One region of the Streptomyces sp. NPDC002669 genome, then DNA from elsewhere that is predicted to be linked to it. Evidence: riboswitches for the same ligand, from Rfam matches in the RefSeq annotation. Region 1 holds a riboswitch; the other holds the start of a gene.

Region 1 (6,166 bases):
CGGCTGCTGTCCATCCCGGGGCTCTACATGCTGGCGCTGTGGCTGCACGCCGACGCCGAGGCCGACGCCGCCGGCGGCGCGCTGGCCCCCGCCGACCTCCTGGTTCCGCTGGCCCCCGCCCCGCCGGGCATCGCGGCTCACCGCCCGCACCGGGTCGCCGACCTGCTCCGGGTGATGACCCTGCGCATCCCGCCCGGCCCCGGCCCCCTGCTCGGATCGCCCGCCTGAGGACGGCCGCGCCCCCGCAGCACTGTGCCCCGCCCCGAGTGGCGGGGCACAGTGCTGCGGGGGCGCACTCCCGCCCGTCCGGACTAGCCCGCTCGGGCCACCCCGAACCACCCGAAGGGACAGTGCAGTTGCAGTGAACCGTCCTCCCGGGTGACGCGTCCTCCGAGTAAGAAGAAGTGCTGCTGCGAAATCCCTGCGGAAAGACGCCCGTGGGGCAACACTGGGACGGGACCGATCGATACGGGGGCGGCCATGAACAGCTCAGCCAGTCGCAGGACACTCACCACCACGCAGCGAAAGAACCCAGCCATGTGCCAGCACCAGCCACCTTGCCCGACCGCCGACTCAGCCGACCGGGAAGCCGCCCGCCTGACGGCCCACCACCCGGAACAGGGCTGGAGTCTGCTGTGCAACGGCGTCCTGCTCTTCGAGGACACCGGCGAGCTGCTTCCGGACGGGCAGATCATCGCCCCGCATCGCCCGCTGGAGGCCGACCGGGTGGTCAAGGCCGCCTGACCGCGGCCGGTACGAACGGGGGCCGGCCCGGAGATCCCTCCGAACCGGCCCCGACGCGCGTTCGCGTCACTCCCCCGCGCCGATGACTCAGCTGTCGTACTCGTCCAGCGGCGGGCAGGAGCAGACGAGGTTGCGGTCACCGAAGGCACCGTCGATCCGGCGCACCGGCGGCCAGTACTTGTCGGCGGCCGAGACGCCCGCCGGGAAGACCGCGGTCTCCCGGCTGTAGTCGTGCTTCCACTCCCCGCCCAGCATCGCCGCGGTGTGCGGGGCGTTGCCCAGCGGGTTGTCGTCCGCGCTCCACTCCCCCGAGGCCACCTTCTCGACCTCGCCGCGAATGGCGATCATCGTGTCGCAGAACCGGTCGAGTTCCGCGAGGTCCTCGCTCTCGGTCGGCTCGATCATCAGCGTCCCGGCGACCGGGAACGACATGGTCGGCGCGTGGAAGCCGTAGTCGATCAGACGCTTGGCGATGTCGTCGACGCTGACGCCGGTGGCCTTGGAGATCGGCCGCAGATCCACGATGCACTCGTGCGCGACCAGCCCGGCCGGGCCGTTGTACAGGATCGGGTAGTGCGGCTCCAGCCGCTTGGCGATGTAGTTGGCGGCCAGCACGGCGACCTGCGTCGCGCGCTTGAGGCCCTCCCCGCCCATCAGGCGGACGTACGCCCAGGAGATCGGAAGGATGCCGGCCGAGCCCCACGGAGCGGCCGAGATCGGCCCGACGCCGGTCTCGGGGCCCGCCGTGGGCTGGAGCGGGTGGTTCGGCAGGTACGGGGCGAGGTGCGCGCGCACGCCGACCGGACCGACGCCGGGGCCGCCGCCACCGTGCGGGATGCAGAAGGTCTTGTGCAGGTTGAGGTGCGAGACGTCGCCGCCGAACCGCCCCGGCCGGGCGAGACCGACCAGCGCGTTGAGGTTGGCGCCGTCGACGTACACCTGGCCGCCGGCGTCGTGCACCTCGGCGCAGATGTCGGCGACGTGCTCCTCGAACACACCGTGCGTCGACGGGTACGTGATCATGAGCACGGCGAGTTCCTCGCGGTGCTTCTCGATCTTGGCGCGGAGGTCCTCGATGTCGACCTCGCCGTCGTCGGCGGTCTTGACGACGACGACCTTCATGCCGGCCATCACGGCGCTGGCGGCGTTGGTGCCGTGCGCGGAGGACGGGATGAGACAGATGGTCCGCTGGTCGTCGCCGTTGGCCCGGTGGTACGCCCGTACGGCCAGGAGGCCGGCGAACTCGCCCTGCGAGCCCGCATTCGGCTGGATGGAGACCGCGTCGTACCCGGTGACCTCGGCGAGCCGCTCCTCCAGCTCACGGATGAGGGTGAGGAAGCCCTGCGCCTGCTCCGCCGGGGCGAAGGGGTGCAGCGCGCCGAACTCGGGCCAGGTGATCGACTCCATCTCGGTGGTCGCGTTCAGCTTCATGGTGCAGGAGCCGAGCGGGATCATGCCGCGGTCCAGCGCGTAGTCCCGGTCGGCGAGCCGGCGCAGGTAGCGGAGCATCGCGGTCTCGGAACGGTGCTGGTGGAAGACCGGATGGGTGAGGATCTCGTCGGTGCGCAGCAGCCCCTCGGGCAGCGTGTCGGCGGCGGAGGCGTCCAGCGCCTCGATGTCCCCGTCGACGCCGAAGGCGGCCCAGACGGCGGCGATCTGCTCACGGGTGGTGGTCTCGTCGCAGGCCAGGGAGACCACGTCGGCGTCGACGAGCCGCAGGTTGATCCCGCGCTCGCGGGCGCCCTCGACGACCTCCGCGGCCCGGCCCGGGACGCGCACCGTGAGGGTGTCGAAGTAGGAGCCGGTCACGACGTCGACACCGGCGGCACGCAGGCCCTCGGCCAGGATTGTCGCGTAGCGGTGGGTGCGCCGGGCGATCGTGCGCAGCCCGTCCGGGCCGTGGTAGACGGCGTACATCCCGGCCATGACGGCGAGCAGCACCTGCGCGGTGCAGATGTTGCTGGTCGCCTTCTCGCGGCGGATGTGCTGTTCGCGGGTCTGCAGGGCCAGCCGGTAGGCCTTGTTGCCGTCCGCGTCGACGGAGACGCCGACGAGGCGGCCGGGCAGGCTGCGGGCGAACTTCTCGCGCACCGCCATGAACCCGGCGTGCGGTCCGCCGAAGCCCATCGGCACGCCGAAGCGCTGGGTGGTGCCGACCGCGATGTCCGCGCCCAGGTCGCCCGGCGAGGTGAGCAGGGTCAGGGCCAGCAGGTCGGTGGCGACGGTGACGATCGCGCCGAGCTCGTGGGCCCGCTCGACGACCGGCCGGATGTCCCGGACCGCTCCGGAGGCGCCCGGATACTGCACCAGCACGCCGAAGACACCGCGCTCGGCGATCTCCGCCGGGATGCCGTCGGACAGGTCGGCGACGACGACCTCGACACCGGTCGGCTCGGCGCGGGTCTCGATGACCGCGATCGTCTGCGGCAGGGCGTCGGCGTCGACCAGGAAGACGCCGTTCTTCACCTTGCCGACGCGCCGGGAGAGCGCCATGGCCTCGGCGGCCGCGGTGCCCTCGTCGAGCAGGGAGGCGCCGGAGGTGGGCAGCCCGGTCAGCTCGGCGACCATGGTCTGGAAGTTGAGGAGCGCCTCCAGACGCCCCTGGGAGATCTCCGGCTGGTACGGCGTGTAGGCCGTGTACCAGGCGGGGTTCTCCATGACGTTGCGCAGGATCACCGGCGGGGTGAAGGTGCCGTAGTAGCCGAGCCCGATCATCGGGGCCAGCACCTGGTTGCGGTCCGCGAGGGAGCGCAGCTCGGCGAGGACCTCGGCCTCGGTGCGCGCGCCCGGCAGCCGGAGTGCCTCGGTGCTCTTGATGACGTCGGGCACCGCGGCCGCGGTGAGTTCGTCCAGGGAGCCGTACCCGACCTGGGCGAGCATCTTCGACTGCGCCTCGGCGTCGGGGCCGACGTGCCGCTGTTCGAACGGAATGCCCTGCTCCAGCTGGGAGAGCGGGGTGCGACGGGGGGTCATGGTGGAGGCCTCCTGGTCTGTCACGACCTGCGAGGGGCACCTCGGCGCGGGTGCCCGGACGGCCTCCCCCTCTGTCATCTCAACCTGAGAGCTTCACCGGCATGCCCTACGGCCTGCCGGCTTTCACCGTCGGTGAGGAAGGGAACCGATTCGGCACCCGGCCGCGCGGAACCCGCCCTGCTTTCCAGAGTGACCTCGTCCGTGCGGTACGGGGGCCTGAGAGATTCCGGGGAGGATTTGCTCCTTCGGCGCCCTTCGGATCAGTTCCAAAGGACTCTCCCGCACGGGGTCAGCGGCCGTCACCAGCCTACCAGCGGGGTTCTCCGCCGAACCCTCGAGTGGCCGACCCCTCGAATCTGCCCTTTTGTAGTGCTTGTGGAGTAGCCGCGACCAATGGGAGGGATCGTGCAGACCGACATCGATCCGCGCAGCCTGATCGGCCGCAAGGCATTCGACCGCAGGGGCACCAAGATCGGAACCGTGGACGAGGTGTACCTCGACGACGCGACCGGTGTGCCCGAATGGGCGGCCGTACGTACCGGACTCTTCAGCCGGGACGCGTTCGTCCCGCTGGAACCCAGCGAATTCGTGGACGACGCGCTCCGCGTCCCCTTCGACCGCGCGCTGATCAAGGACTCGCCCGACTTCGGTGTCGGCCGCCACCTCTCACCGGAACAGGAACTCCAGCTCTACCGGCACTACGGGCTGGACTCCCCGCCCGAGGGGGTCGGCCCCGACAGGGACTTCGGCAGGCTGGCGGGCCAGGAGGAGTAGTCCGCCGGGTCGCGCACCAGCGGCAGCGGATCGGCGGGCCGCAGCGCCGCGTCGTCGATCCGGAACGTGCGCACCCGGCCGGGCGCCGAGTCGGGTTCCTCGAACCGCACCGTCACCCGCCCGATGCCGCTGCCCTGCACCCAGCCGTGCCCGTAGGTGTCGTGGTGCACGTCGTGCCCGGCGTGCCAGTGCCGCGCGGCCGGTTCCCCGGAGGCGTCCGGGGACTCCGGCCGCGGGCCGTCCGCAGGTCCGTCCCGGGCCTCCCGGGCCGTCGTCGCCTCCTCCGCCGGTTCCCCGGACGCGAGGGCCCGCTCGCCCGCGGCCTGGGCGAAGAGGTCCTCCTGCGTGTAGTCGGCGAGCCCCGTGACACCCACTCCGAGCAGCCGGACACCCCCGGTGGTGTCCACTGCCTCCAGGAGCCGCGCGGCGGCCTCACGGACCACCGCGGGGTCGTCCGTGGGCCCGCGCAGCGTCTCGGACCGCGTGAGCGTCGAGAAGTCGTACCGGCGCACCTTGAGGACCACCGTCCGCCCGGACCGCCCCGCCCCCCGCAGCCGCTGGACGCACCGGTCGGCCAGCCGCTCCACCTCCGCCCTGACCCTCACCCGGTCGTGCAGGTCGACGTCGAAGGTGTCCTCGACCGACACCGACTTCGCGTCGCGTTCCGCGACCACGGGCCGGTCGTCGTGGCCGAACGCCATGTGGTGGAGCGAGCCGCCGTGCGCCTTGCCCAGCAGACGCACCAGCTCGGCCTCCCCCGCCGCGACCAGGTCGTCCACCGTCGTCATCCCGGCCCGGCGCAGATGGTCCGCCGTGGCGGGGCCGACCCCGGGCAGGATCCGCACCGGCATGGGCGCGAGCAGCTCCCGCTCCGTGCCCGGCTCGATGACCCGCAGGCCGTCCGGCTTCGCCTCCTCCGAGGCGATCTTGGCCAGCATCTTGGAACCGGCGAGCCCGACCGAGCCGGTGAGCCCGGTGACCGCTCTGATGGCGCTGCGCAGCTGCTCGCCGACCTCCCGCGCCGAAGCCGTGTCGTCGGCCCTCCCACCGGCCTCCAGGTCGACGAACGCCTCGTCCAGGCTGAGGGGCTCCACCAGCGGGGAGAGCCGTGCGAGCAGCTCCATCACCTGGTTGCTGACCGTCCGGTACAGCTGGAAGCGGGGCACCAGATAGGCCGCGTTGGGTGCCAGCCGCCGCGCCTGCGCGGTCGGCATCGCCGAGTGGACCCCGAAACGCCGCGCCTCGTACGAGGCGGTCGCCACGACTCCCCTGGGCCCCAGCCCGCCCACCACCACCGGCTTGCCGCGCAGGCTCGGCTTCGCCGCCTGCTCCACGGAGGCGTAGAAGGCGTCCATGTCCAGATGCAGGATGGTGGGAGCGGTTCTCACATCAACCGATGCTGCACCACGGCACTGACAATCGCCGGGCCCGGTGCCGCGGCGGGGTCAGCCCGCGCGGTTGCGCCGCCGTGCGAGCTCGTCGGTGGGGTTGTTGCCGATCAGCGTCTCGCCGGTGTCCACCCGCTCGCCGTGCAGCTGCGACAGGGCGGCGTCGACGTCCTGCCACACCACGCCCACCGCGATACCGAAGACGCCCTGGCCGCCCCGGAGCAGGTCGACGACCTCGTCGGGCGACGAGCACTCGTAGACCGTGGCCCCGTCGCTCATCAGGGTCA
Region 2 (6,166 bases), on a different contig from region 1:
CGCCATGTCGACCATCAGGTACGCGCCGACCTCGTCCGCGATCCGGCGGAACGCGGCGAAGTCCAGCTGACGGGGGTACGCGGACCAGCCGGCGACGATCAGCTTCGGCTTGGACTCCTTGGCCAGCCGCTCGACCTCGGCCATGTCCACGACGCCGGTCTCGTCGACGTGGTAGGGGACCACGTTGTAGAGCTTGCCGGAGAAGTTGATCTTCATGCCGTGGGTCAGGTGACCGCCGTGGGCCAGGTTCAGGCCCATGATCGTGTCGCCCGGCTTCAGCAGCGCGAACATCGCGGCGGCGTTGGCCTGCGCACCGGAGTGCGGCTGGACGTTCGCGGCCTCGGCGCCGAACAGCGCCTTGATCCGGTCGATGGCGATCTGCTCGACGACGTCGACGTGCTCGCAGCCGCCGTAGTAGCGGCGGCCGGGGTAGCCCTCGGCGTACTTGTTGGTGAGGACGGAGCCCTGGGCCTCCATGACCGCGACCGGAGCGAAGTTCTCCGAGGCGATCATTTCGAGGGTGGACTGCTGTCGGTGGAGCTCGGCGTCGACGGCGGCGGCGACGTCCGGGTCCAGCTCGTGGAGGGAGGAGTTGAGAAGCGACATCAGATGGTCCCTTGGGGTCTCTTTAGTTGCCGGAGAACTCGGTGTACTCGTCGGCGGAGAGCAGGTCCTCCGGCTCCTCCGCGACGCGCACCTTGAACAGCCAGCCGCCCTCGAAGGGGGCGGAGTTCACCAGCGACGGGTCGTCCACGACGTCCTGGTTCGCCTCGGTGACCTCGCCGGTCACCGGGGAGTACAGGTCGCTGACGGACTTGGTCGACTCCAGCTCGCCGCAGGTCTCGCCCGCGGTCACCGTGTCACCGACCTCCGGGAGCTGGGCGTAGACGACGTCGCCGAGCGCGTTGGCGGCGAACTCGGTGATGCCGATCGTGGCCACACCGTCCTCGACGGCCGACAGCCACTCGTGCTCCTTGCTGTAACGCAGCTGCTGGGGGTTGCTCATGACCTGAATTCTCCTGTACGCGGGGGAGTGCTGTTGAACGGTGGTCTTAAGACGTGAGACGCGAATACGTCACTTTTGAGGAGGTGCGGGGGTCACTTCCGGCGCTTGTAGAACGGCAGGGCCACGACCTCGTACGGCTCGTGGGTGCCCCGGATGTCCACTCCGACGCCCGCGGTGCCGGGCGCGGCGTGCGCGGCGTCCACGTACGCCATGGCGATCGGCTTGCCGAGGGTGGGCGACGGGGCGCCGGAGGTGACCTCGCCGATGACCTGGCCGTCGGCGACGACGGAGAAGCCGGCGCGGGGCACCCGGCGGCCCTCGGCGACCAGCCCGACCAGCTTGCGCGGCGGGGCGGTCTCGGCGCGCCCGGCGGCGGCCTCCAGGGCCTTGCGGCCGACGAAGTCGCCCTCCTTCTCGAACTTCACGACCCGGCCGAGACCGGCGTCGAACGGGGTCAGAGCCGTGGTCAGCTCGTGCCCGTACAGCGGCATGCCGGCCTCCAGGCGCAGCGTGTCGCGGCAGGAGAGCCCGCACGGGATCAGGCCGCGGGAGGCGCCCGCCTCGGTCAGCGCCTTCCACAGCTGCTCGGCGTGCTCGGGGGCGACGAACAGCTCGAAGCCGTCCTCGCCGGTGTAGCCGGTGCGGGCGATCAGCGCGGGGACACCGGCGACGGTGCCGGGCAGACCGGCGTAGTACTTCAGGCTGTCCAGGTCGGCGTCGGTGACGGAGGCCAGGATGGCGGGGGACTCCGGGCCCTGGACGGCGAGCAGCGCGTAGGCGTCGCGGTCGTCGCGCACCTCGGCGTCGAAGCCCTCGGCCCGCGCGGTCAGCGCGTCCAGCACGATCTGGGCGTTGCCGGCGTTCGCGACGACCAGATACTCGGTCTCCCCGAGCCGGTAGACGATCAGGTCGTCCAGGATGCCGCCGTCCTCGGCGCAGATCATCGTGTAGCGGGCGCGGCCCGTGGCGACGGTGCCGATGTTGCCGACCAGCGCGAAGTTCAGGAAGGCCGCGGCCTCGGGACCGGTGACGGTGATCTCGCCCATGTGCGACAGGTCGAAGAGACCGGCCCGGGTGCGGACCGCGTTGTGCTCGTCGCGCTCGCTGCCGTAGCGCAGGGGCATGTCCCAGCCGGCGAAATCGGTCATGGTCGCACCCAGCGAACGGTGCAGGGCATCGAGGGCGGTGAGACGGGGGGCGGTGCTCATGGATGTGACTCCCGGGGCATGACGACGAGGACGATCCCTCCCCATCTGTCATCGGAACCTGAGAGGTTCGCCGGGAGCCCCTGAACGGGGGCGGCTTGCACCTTGGGTGGAGCCGCAGGGCGGCCCGCTTTTCAGATCTGCCTCATCCGCACGGTACGGGGCCTGAGAGATTCAAGGGAGGAACTTGCTCCTTCGGCGCCCGGCACACGCGGTGACCGGAACTCTCCCGCGCGGATTCAAACGGCCTGTATGTAGTTGGCCGGGTCATCATCGCACGCATCGGCCCGGAGTGGGGCGTCGGTCCCTCCGCGGGATCCGGCGGTGCGGACAGTTGTGCCGCATTACCTTTTCTTTACACTTCAAGGGCATACGTGGGGGACCCGTACAGGGGGAGGGTGATGACGTTGCGGCGATACGCGACGACCGCGGGCACCGCGCACGGAGCGATGCCCGCACAGCCGGGAGCCCCGGTCAGGGAGGCGCTCGGCCCGCACGCGCCCGTCGTGCGGGACCTGCGGGAGCGGACGGGGGGCGGCCCGCGCGCCCTGGACTTCGCGCCGGGCGACGTGGTGGTGGTCTCCGGGCTGCCGGGCAGCGGCAAGTCGACGCTCATCCGGCGGGCGGTGACGGCGGCACACGCGATCGACTCGCAGGACACCCGCGACCGCTGGGCGGGGATGATGCCCCGCTTACTCCCGTACGCCCTCTACCGGCCGCTCGTCCGCGCCGCCCACTACTGGGGGCTGCGACGGGCGCTGCGCTCGGGGAAGTCCGTCGTCGTCCACGACTGCGGAACCCAGTCCTGGGTGCGCGGCTGGCTGGCCCGGGACGCCCGGCGCCGGGGCCGCGGCCTGCACCTGATCCTGCTCGACGTCACGCCGCAGACGGCGCGGGAGGGCCAGCGGGAGCGCGGGCGCGGGGTGTCCGGCTACGCGTTCGCCCGGCACCGCAGGGCCGTCGCCCGGCTGCTGCGGGCCACCGAGGCCGGCCTGCTGCCGCCCGGCTGTGCCTCGGCGGTGCTGCTGGACCGGGAGGCGGCGGGGAGGCTGGACCGGATCGGGTTCACCGAGCCCGGCGGCTGAGCGACCGGAGGCGGCGGAGGGGAGCCGGGGCCGCCGGGGCGACGGAGGAGGGACGCCGACGGGCCGGTCGGCCGGACGTTCGAGGGATCGGGGCGGTCGCGGCGGCGGGCGTTAACCTTCTGCCGGAAGGCTCGGGCAAGAAGGGGAAGCAGTGGACATTCCGGCGCAGGTCCAGTCCCATCCGCAGGGCGGATGGCCGGCCAACGAGCTCGAAGAGGTGCTGATGGCCTCGGTGGGCAGCCCGGAGGCGGGCGGACGGCTCGTCGAGGTGCTCGGACGCAACCAGGTCTGGGTGCCCCTGCCCAACGGCGGCGGACCGGACTCCCCGGCCCTCGACCTGCCGACGGTGGAGATCGACGGCGCCCCGTACGTCCCCGTGTTCAGCTCCGAGCAGCAGTTCCTCGCCTGCGTCGGCGCCCACATGTCCTTCACCGTCGCGCCCGCCCGCGACTTCGCCCGCGGACTGCCCCCGCAGCTCGGCATCGCCGTGAACCCGGGCGGCGCGGTCGGGATGCCGCTGCCGCCGCCCGCCGTGGCCGAGCTCTGCCGGGCCGGACGCACCCCGCTGGACGGCCCGGCCAGCGGCGGCCGGGTCCGGCTGTACGAGCCGGACTGGCAGGAGGAGCCCGTCGACTTCCTCTCCGCGGCGGCCGGCGAGTTCGAGGAGAGCGGCGTCGTGCTCACCGCGCGCCGGGCCCTGGCCAGCATCGAGGGCGAGGACCCCGTCCTGTTCATCGGCGTCGAGTTCTCCACCTGGGACGGCGCGGGCCGCAACGCCCCGATGGACGCCCTCGGCCGCGCCCTCGGCCGGGTCGAGGTGCCCTGGCCGGTCAATCTCGTCCTGCTCGACGTGGCACAGGACCCGGTGGGCGACTGGATGCGGGAGAAGGTCCGGCCGTTCTACCGGCGGGCGGACCGCTAGGACGGGTTCCGGGGCCCCGGAACCGGACCGCGCGGATCCGGCCCGTGGTGTCAAGCCGGTGTCAGGACCGGCGCATAAGCTGGTTTCATGGCTGGTGCCTCGGCATCGGGCCGCGCCCGGAGGCCGGGGGCGCGGCGGGCCGACACAGTGGAGTCGAAGAGGGGCGGGACCAGGTGAGTGCGTCAGGCACCGCGGCGGCCGGGCAGGTCGAGCACATGCTGCGCCAAGTGACGCCCGGGCGCTACGACGCGTACGAGGCACTTCTGCAGGCCCTCGCGAACGACCGGGTCTGGATGCTCCTGTGGCACGGCGCGCCGGGCTCGCCCGACGCCCAGTACGGGAACATGGAGGTCGACGGCCTCGGCTACGCCCCCTGCGTGACCTCCGCCCAGGAGCTCTCGGCCAGCGGCTGGAACCGCGCCCACGAGGTGGTCACCGGTCACGACATCGCCCGCGCCCTCTTCCCGGACCGCTGGGGCATCTGGCTCAACCCGCACGCCCCGGGCGGCGGCGTCGGCATCCCCTGGCTGGACCTGCGCCGTATCGCCACCGGCCTCGACCGGATGCCCGCGGGCCCGCTCCGGCTCACCGAGCCGGCCATCGAGATCCCGCAGTTCTACGCCCAGCTCGCGCAGAACGCCCACCGCACCCCCGCGATCCGCTCGCTGCGCCGCGCCTGGGTGCAGCCCGCGCTCGGCGCCCCGTACCTCGCCATCGGCCTCGACCTCTACGACACCAGCCGCCCCTCGGTCGACACGGTGCGCGCGATGATGCAGCAGTCGATCGCCGCGGTCCCGGACGGCCTGCCCGTCTCCACCGTCGCGATGTCCGACGAGTACGACCCGGTCGCGATGTGGCTGCGCGCCAACGCCCGGCCGTTCTACGACCGCGAGGCCCACGCCCCGGCCGCCCCCGCCGCGGGCTACGGCTACCCGCCCCAGCGCACGTACTGACGCCGGCTCCGCCCGCCGCGCGCCCGAGGGGCGTCGCGCACCCGGCCCGGTGCGGCGGCCCGGACGGGGACCCGCGCCCCACGAGGCGCCGGCGCTTCCTCCCGGCCCGACCCCGACCCTGGCGCCGGTCCACGGGTCCGTGCCGATTCGTGCCCGTCCGATGCTTTCCATGGCACTGGTCCGTGGTCGCCGCATTGGTTTCCGTACATCCGATATTCCCGCGATGCGCGCATGCGTGCCCAACTGTCGCCACCGATGGGTGAGTTCGTCGTTTCCCTGGTCATCCCGCCCGCCATGTCCGGGATTTACCCGCTGGTCATGTCTGGTGGCGAAAGCGGGGTCAATTCACCCGCGTGCCCCGTTCTGGCTCAACTGGCCCGTGTTCGAGGGGCGTTCACATCCGTCCGGATAACGGAACACCCCAGACCGCATCACGGTTAGGCATCCATTCGTCTGACGGTCTGGCTACCTGTAGTGACGGCAATGAAGACTCCCGCAGCAAGGGCGTCTTGCCGCCTCTGTGTACGACTGACTGATCGCGCCGCCACAGCGGCCAGTTCGGCCCGGCCACCGCCGGTTGAGAGGGGTCCTTGCCACGATGACGGCACCACTGCAAGAGCCGACCACGGAAGCGGATCCGGTCGCGGCCGGCGGTCCCGCGGGCGACTCCGGGGCGAAGAAGGTCGAGGGCCGGTCTCTCAAGCAGATCGCCTGGAGCCGCCTGAAGCAGGACAAGGTCGCGCTGGCGGGCGGCATCACCGTGCTCCTCCTGGTCCTGGTGGCGATCTTCGCGCCGCTGATCGTGAGCCTGCTCGGACATCCGCCGAACGAGTTCCACCAGGAGAAGCTCGACCCGCTGACCAACCTCCCGATGGGCAGCCTCGGCGGGGTGAGCGGCGACTTCCTGTTCGGCGTCGAGCCCAACAAGGGGCGCGACGTCTTCAGCCGGATCGTCTACGGCGCCCGGATCTCGCTGCTCGTGGCGTTCCTGGCGG

What was found. A riboswitch is a leader RNA that binds a small molecule or an ion and turns the genes downstream of it on or off. The one in region 1 is predicted to bind glycine.
Region 2: linked by a shared signal. The riboswitch ahead of gcvT (glycine cleavage system aminomethyltransferase GcvT) and the one ahead of gcvP (aminomethyl-transferring glycine dehydrogenase) in region 1 are both predicted to bind glycine.

Annotation. Positions count from the first base shown of each region.
Region 1 covers NZ_JBIAQQ010000042.1:38,321-44,486, forward strand. The annotation lists gene ACFYW1_RS36550 (hypothetical protein) at 1-228, shown strand, start outside; gene ACFYW1_RS36555 (DUF5999 family protein) at 538-744, shown strand; gene gcvP (aminomethyl-transferring glycine dehydrogenase) at 832-3,717, opposite strand; glycine riboswitch at 3,912-4,009, opposite strand; gene ACFYW1_RS36565 (PRC-barrel domain-containing protein) at 4,111-4,491, shown strand; gene ACFYW1_RS36570 (DNA polymerase IV) at 4,416-5,879, opposite strand; gene ACFYW1_RS36575 (MerR family transcriptional regulator) at 5,937-6,166, opposite strand, start outside.
Region 2 covers NZ_JBIAQQ010000025.1:116,467-122,632, reverse strand. The annotation lists gene glyA (serine hydroxymethyltransferase) at 1-606, opposite strand, end outside; gene gcvH (glycine cleavage system protein GcvH) at 629-1,006, opposite strand; gene gcvT (glycine cleavage system aminomethyltransferase GcvT) at 1,099-2,214, opposite strand; glycine riboswitch at 2,356-2,453, opposite strand; gene ACFYW1_RS30105 (AAA family ATPase) at 2,613-3,296, shown strand; gene ACFYW1_RS30100 (enhanced serine sensitivity protein SseB) at 3,448-4,218, shown strand; gene ACFYW1_RS30095 (enhanced serine sensitivity protein SseB C-terminal domain-containing protein) at 4,392-5,171, shown strand; gene ACFYW1_RS30090 (ABC transporter permease) at 5,770-6,166, shown strand, end outside.